DNA from 2 places in the Paenibacillus sp. TAB_01 genome. Region 2 is predicted to be linked to the other one. Evidence: a T-box and tRNA genes for the amino acid it is inferred to sense, from the RefSeq annotation. Region 2 holds a T-box; the other holds one or more tRNA genes.
The links. A T-box is a leader RNA that pairs with one kind of tRNA and senses whether it is charged. The one in region 2 lies ahead of leuS (leucine--tRNA ligase), so its partner is inferred to be a tRNA-Leu.
Positions count from the first base shown of each region.

Region 1 (3,411 bases), 1.8 Mb from region 2:
CGGCTAGATCCACTTTTTCCATTTAAAAATAAGCCACATCCCGATGCCCACTACGATCAGGACGATCCATACATACAGGTAACCGTACGTCCAGCTCAGCTCAGGCATGTACTTGAAGTTCATCCCGTACAATCCGACAATAAAGGTAAGCGGCAGGAAAATGCAGCTGATGATCGTCAGCGTCTTCATGATCATGTTCATCCGGTCCGATTTCATCCCCATCTGCAGCTCCAGCAGGCCGGTGAGCGATTCACGGTACATGTCGAGCGAATCCACAACCCGGGAAATATGATCATAAATATCAATGAAGTAGACATCGAATTCATTGCGGGTATAAGGAAAGCTTTGGTGGCTGATGGTGCCGATGATCGTTTTTTCTTCTACAATAATACGGCGCAGCGAATGTATGGACCGCTTGAGCTGAAAAATTTCACGGGACACATGGATGTACGGGTTGCGGTAGATGCTTTGCTCCATTTTATCCACGCGCTCCTCCAGCTTATCCGTAAATTCGGTATATTGGTTCACGCAGCGGTCAAGCAGCCGATGCAGAATGAGGCCGGGATGCGCCATGCGGCCTTCGACGGTCGACAGCTCCTGCCTTAGATCCTCGATAAGCGTCAGCGGTTTTTTGCACACGGTAATGACAAAGTTCGGAACCGACAATGATACCTATTTCATGGGGAGCCATAGCTTGACCGGCCACCGCATAAAAGCTGATATAAATATGATCCTTGTAGTGGTCGAGCTTGGGGCGCTGATTGAGCTTCGTGCAGTCCTCGACTACAAGGGGATGACAGTGAAACAAATCCCCGACAACATGCTGCACCTCCGCAGCGTCAGGGTTCAACAGATGAACCCAGGCTATTTCATGCTCCGACGGCTGGCGTGTCGTCTCCAGCTTCGTGACTTCACCGGTTTGCAGGTTATGAATCAGCATTTTTAAGGCACACCTCGCAGCAAATTGGCATGTATAATGAACTCAGCTTATCACATCCGATCGGTGAAAATACAATGCAGAAAAAAGAATAAAAAAAGCTTGTCAATCGCCAAAGTATCAGATATAATAACTCTTGTCGCTAAAAAGTAGCAAGAAAATGCACGATGACGAGGCCCGTTGGTCAAGGGGTTAAGACACCTCCCTTTCACGGAGGTAACAGGGGTTCGAATCCCCTACGGGTCACCAAATTTCATATCCCTCGTTTTATTGCAGTATCTCAATGCGCGGTTGTGGTGGAATGGCAGACACGCCATCTTGAGGGGGTGGTGGGCGTACGCTCGTGGAGGTTCGAGTCCTCTCAACCGCATTATACACCTTTCTACAAAGACCTTAGTTTGAGGTTTTTTTTGTTTTTATACAGCTATTTTTGGATGAACCCATTATGAAGGAGTGTGAGCATGAACGCATCGGAGAAAAAGCCCGGCCGTCCGCTGCTAACGGAAGGTCGCCATTGCCAAGACTTTATTTTACTTTTCCTTGCCGATCCTGCTGGGGAATGTACTGCAGTCGCTGAACGGATCGATCAATTCCATCTGGGTAGGCAATTTTTTAGGTGAGCAGGCGCTTGCCGCAACCTCGAACGCCAATATTATTATGTTCCTGTTAATCAGCGCCATTTTCGGCATTGCTATGGCCGCCGTCATTTTGATTGGACAGAACCTGGGAGCCAAGCGAGTGGATGAAGCGAAGCGGGTCGTGGGTACAAGCACGGTGTTTTTTGCGCTGCTCGCACTGGTCGTAGCCTGTATCGGGGTTCTCTTCTCTCCTCTTATCCTCCAGTGGATGAATACGCCGCAGGATGCGATGGCGCTTGCGGTTACGTATACACGCATCATGTTTGCGGGCATTCCGTTTATGTTCGGCTTCAATCTGATTATGGCTGTACTTCGGGGCTCCGGAGATGCCAAGACACCGTTTTACTTCCTGCTGCTGTCCGCTGCGATGGATGTGCTGCTGAACCCGCTGCTGATTCAAGGCATGGGGCCGTTTCCGCGGATGGGGATTGCGGGATCGGCGGTAGCCACGTTTATCGCCCAGCTGATCAGCTTCGTGCTGCTGCTCGTTTATTTGTACCGCAAGCAATATTTTCTCCGCATCACGCGTAACGATCTTCACATGCTGCGACTCGACTTGTCCATCATTCGGGCCCTTATTCAAAAAGGCTTGCCTATGGGCCTGAATATGATCGTCGTATCGCTGAGCAACCTGTTCCTGATTCATCTGGTTAATTCGTACGGCTCGGAATCGTCCGCTGCGTTCGGTGTAGCCACTCAGATCTCCAGCTACGTGCAAATGCCTGCCATGGCGATCGGCGGCGCCGTCACCTCGATGGCCGCGCAAAATATCGGAGCGGGACTATGGGGACGGGTGCATCGAATTACGTGGATCGGCGTCGGATTCAATATTTTGTTAACGGGCGTGCTGGTCATCGTCATTCATCTGTTTGAACGCCAAGCGGTAGGGCTGTTCCTGCCTGCAGGGGGCAATGCCATCGAGATCGGCATTCATATCAATCGGGTCACCCTGTGGTCGTTCATTTTGTTCGGCATTTTTAACGTAGTAGCGGGTGTGGTCCGCTCCTCCGGTGCGGTCATTGTGCCGCTGGTGGTATCTTTTATCGCATTGCTGGTGGTCCGCAATCCGCTGGCTATTTATTTGGGGCATACGTACGGCTTCGATGCGATTTGGTGGAGCTTTCCGGCAAGCTTCCTGATTGCAGTCACGTTGAATGTGCTGTATTACCGGTTCGGCAATTGGAAGGAAGCCAAAATGCTGAAGAAGGTCGGCGGCAAGGTGGCTGCCGGAGAAGGCGCTAGCTAACGTTTGTTTCAACGCGCTTGACTCTTAAGCGCACACTGTGGCGGTCGATCGAACCCCGTTTATTGCAAAATGAAATAGAGCCTTTGCTTATTCACAGAGCTTGAACCCCTCGGGGGCTGGAGCATGCTGTGGGGCAAAGGCTCTTTTTTTTGGGCTATTCCTGCAGTCTCGGCTTCGCCGCATGCGGCGCCCGGCGCAAGAACAGCGAGAAGAACAGGCCGGCCAAGGTGATGATCGTAGCGACAATGAACGCATCGTTAATGCCGTTAATGGTTGAATGTGTTACTGCTTGACCGTACAGAGACTGAACCGCCAGCGACATGCCCGATTGGGCGGGAACGCCGGAAGCGGCCGCCAACTGCTGCCCGTACTGGTTAATGTTGTCGAGAAGTACGGTATCGCTGGTGGTCAGCGTACTGGAGTAGTTGTCCAAATGAATGGTTGTTCGAGTCGACATGACTGTGACCAGCAGGGCCGTGCCGATTGAGCCGGCGATCTGACGCATCGTATTCGACATTGCTGTGCCATGGCTTCCCAGGTGCGGAGGCAGCTGGTTCAAGCCGGCAGTCTGTACCGTCATCATCAGCATC
Region 1 covers NZ_JBIFNP010000001.1:62,867-66,277, forward strand. The annotation lists gene ACHHV8_RS00370 (magnesium transporter CorA family protein) at 4-639, opposite strand; gene ACHHV8_RS00375 (CorA family divalent cation transporter) at 536-940, opposite strand; tRNA gene ACHHV8_RS00380 (tRNA-Glu) at 1,112-1,186, shown strand; tRNA gene ACHHV8_RS00385 (tRNA-Leu) at 1,225-1,307, shown strand; gene ACHHV8_RS00390 (MATE family efflux transporter) at 1,478-2,821, shown strand; gene ACHHV8_RS00395 (DHA2 family efflux MFS transporter permease subunit) at 2,976-3,411, opposite strand, start outside.
Region 1: it encodes a tRNA-Leu, which carries the amino acid that the T-box ahead of leuS (leucine--tRNA ligase) is inferred to sense. The anticodon was not compared.

Region 2 (3,411 bases):
CCATAAACATTTCGTACATCCGCAGCGTATCCGCGCCGAATTCATTGACGATTTCATCCGGATTAATGACATTGCCGCGGGATTTACTCATTTTTTCATTATTTTCACCCAGGATCATCCCTTGGTTTACCAGCTTGTAGAACGGCTCCTTCGTTTCGACGACACCCAGGTCATACAGCACCTTATGCCAGAAACGGGCGTACAGCAGATGCAGCACCGCATGCTCCGCGCCTCCGATGTACAAATCGACCGGCAGCCATTTGCGCTGCAGCTCCGGGGAGCACAATTCTTTATCGTTCTTCGGATCGATAAAGCGCAGGTAATACCAGCAGCTTCCCGCCCACTGCGGCATCGTATTCGTCTCGCGGCGCGCTTTCATCCCGGTTTCCGGATCGACTGTGTTCACCCACTCCGTCACATTGGCAAGCGGCGATTCGCCGGTTCCGGAAGGCGCGATATGATCCACGTCCGGCAGCAGCAGCGGCAGCTGATCGACCGGTACGGTTTTCATCGTCCCGTCTTCCAGGTGCAGAATCGGGATCGGCTCGCCCCAATAGCGCTGACGGCTGAACAGCCAATCGCGCAGGCGGTACGTTACTTTGCCGCGGCCTTTGCCTCCGGCTTCAAGACTCTCGATCATTGCGGCAATCGCCTGCTCGTTGTTCAAGCCGTTCAAGAAGTCGGAGTTTACATGCTTGCCGTCGCCCGCGTAGGCCTCTTTCGCAACATCTCCGCCTTGGACAACCTCAATAATCGGCAGATCGAACTGCTTGGCAAACTCCCAGTCGCGCTGGTCATGCCCCGGCACCGCCATAATGGCTCCCGTACCGTAGCCTCCCAGGACATAATCTGCGATCCAGACCGGCACCTTGCTGCCGTTTACCGGATTCACCGCATAAGCGCCTGTGAACACCCCGGTTTTATCCTTCGCCAGATCGGTACGCTCGAGATCGCTTTTGCGAGCCGCTTTGTCCTGGTATTCCTTCACAGCCGCTTCCTGCTCCGGTGTCGTAATGGCGGATACGAGCTCATGCTCAGGCGCCATGACGCAGTACGTTGCACCGAACAGCGTATCCGGACGGGTCGTGAATACCTTCAGAGCTTGGCCTTCATGACCGTCGATCGCGAATTCGACCTCTGCCCCCGTCGACTTGCCGATCCAGTTGCGCTGCATGTCTTTGATCGACTCGGACCAATCCAGCTCTTCCAGATCCTCCAGCAGACGCTCCGCATATTCCGTAATTTTCAATACCCATTGGCGCATCGGCTTGCGGATGACCGGATGGTTTCCGCGTTCGCTCAGGCCGTCGATGACCTCTTCATTGGAAAGCACGGTGCCAAGCGCAGGACACCAGTTGACCGGCACCTCGTCTACATACGCCAGCCCTTTGTTGTACAGCTGGATAAAGATCCACTGCGTCCATTTATAGTACTCCGGATCCGTCGTGCTGATTTCCCGGTCCCAATCATAGGAAAAGCCCAGCGATTTGATTTGGCGGCGGAAGTTATCGATGTTCTTAAATGTAATATCGCGCGGATGCTTCCCTGTATCGAGAGCATGCTGCTCGGCCGGCAGACCGAAAGCGTCCCAGCCCATCGGATGAAGCACATTATAACCGCGCATCCGCTTGAAGCGGGATACGATATCTGTCGCCGTATAGCCTTCCGGATGACCTACATGCAAGCCTGCTCCGGACGGATAAGGGAACATATCCAGCGCGTAAAACTTCGGCTTACTGTCATCGTCAAGCACCTTGAACGTCTTATTCTTATCCCAATACTCCTGCCATTTCGGTTCTATAACCAGCGGGTTATAGCCTTGTTGTTCTTTCGTTTCCTGCGTCATTTCCTTGCTCCTCCTTCAACATGCGTTCCAAACTACCAAAAAAGCCCCTCATCGCTAGCGCAACGCTAGGGACGAGAGGCAGAATTCCCGTGGTACCACCCTAGTTAACAGCGGGCATGCTTTGCCCGTGTTCACTCTTCCCCTTAACGCGGGGGCGACGATCAGGATTAGGCTGGCGGCTGCCGAATCGGATTCCCGTATTACGACAAGGCCAAGCTTCTCCCTTCTGGCTCCAAGACGAGTTCACTCTGGTCATTTACCGGCTCCCACCGAAATCTCCGGCTCTCTGAGAAATGATACAAGCTACTACTTCTTTTCACAGCTGTAAGGATATACAGCGATTATATGTAAAAATCGCCAATCATGTCAAGTGCGCCGTCTCTCACATCTGATTAGAAACGGCATAAGCTGGAAAAGATAGGCTTATAAAAGCAGCGCATGCCGTATCCATGAAACCGAGGTGCTTTCTAATGACCGGACTTGTTAACGGAGTCCTTTTATCGCTGCCCCTGTGGGGCATTATTTTCGGCGTCGTCCGCCTGGTTCTTGAGCTATTAAAATGACCGTTCCGGCAGTTGAACCCCGCAATAAAGACTGCGCAAGCTCTCCATTAAACCTTATTTACGCGCCACAAAAAAAGCCCGCTGCGTCGTCTTCGTCACCGACTTCCACGCAAAATCGCCGTACATCTCCACTTCGCTGAAGCCCGTTTGCTGCAGCTGCCGTTTCAGCCATGCCATAGGGTAGGCTCTCTGCACGTGCAGCTCGTCCACCCGGCGGAACCGCTCGCTCCCAGTATTTGAACTGCCTCTTTCCATATCGCTTACAAAGATCGTCAAGGCATGCTCAATTTCACAGCGCTCCGCGTCCAGCTCGCTTGTCCAAATATAGGCAACGTCATCCTCATTCAAAAAGAACGGCTGCGCCTCCGCGTAGGCCTCCAGCTGATACGGCGTGTGCACATCGAACACAAATAAACCTCCGGGATTCAATCCGGCGAATACCTGCTGAAATGTTTGGGCGACCTCTTCCTCCTCCAGCAGATAGTTGAGGCAGTCGCACAAGGAAATGACCGCATCGACCTGACGGTGCAGGCTCCATTCGCGCATATCCTGCTGCAGCCAGGCGACCGAGCCTCCTGCCGGAAACGGCTGGTGCCGTTCCGCTTCCGCCCCTTTTTGCTGGGCGACGGCAAGCATATCGTCAGACAGATCGATGCCGTACACCTCGATTCCCTGCCGCGCCAACGGGATAGACAAGCTCCCAGTTCCGCAGCCCAGATCTGCGAGAGTCCGCGGTTTGCCGTATTTGCTCCAGCATTGGCTTAAGAAATCGAGCCATTCCGGGTACGGCATTTCTTCCATCAGCCTATCGTACAGATAGGCGAACTCGGCGTATGCCACTTGGGAAATCCCCTCTCATTGAAAAACCGGCAGGCCCCGAGGCTCCCGTTCCCGCTCAACAGGCCAAGGAATGCCTCGGCAGATCGCTGCCGGTTCGTTATTTATCTTTATTCGCTCTGCGGCTCCTGCTGCGCTTCCGGCTTCAGATGGGTCCAGCTTCCC
Region 2 covers NZ_JBIFNP010000001.1:1,863,112-1,866,522, reverse strand. The annotation lists gene leuS (leucine--tRNA ligase) at 1-1,846, opposite strand, end outside; T-box leader at 1,911-2,175, opposite strand; gene ACHHV8_RS08835 (class I SAM-dependent DNA methyltransferase) at 2,464-3,249, opposite strand; partial or broken gene ACHHV8_RS08830 (CvfB family protein) at 3,357-3,411, opposite strand, start outside.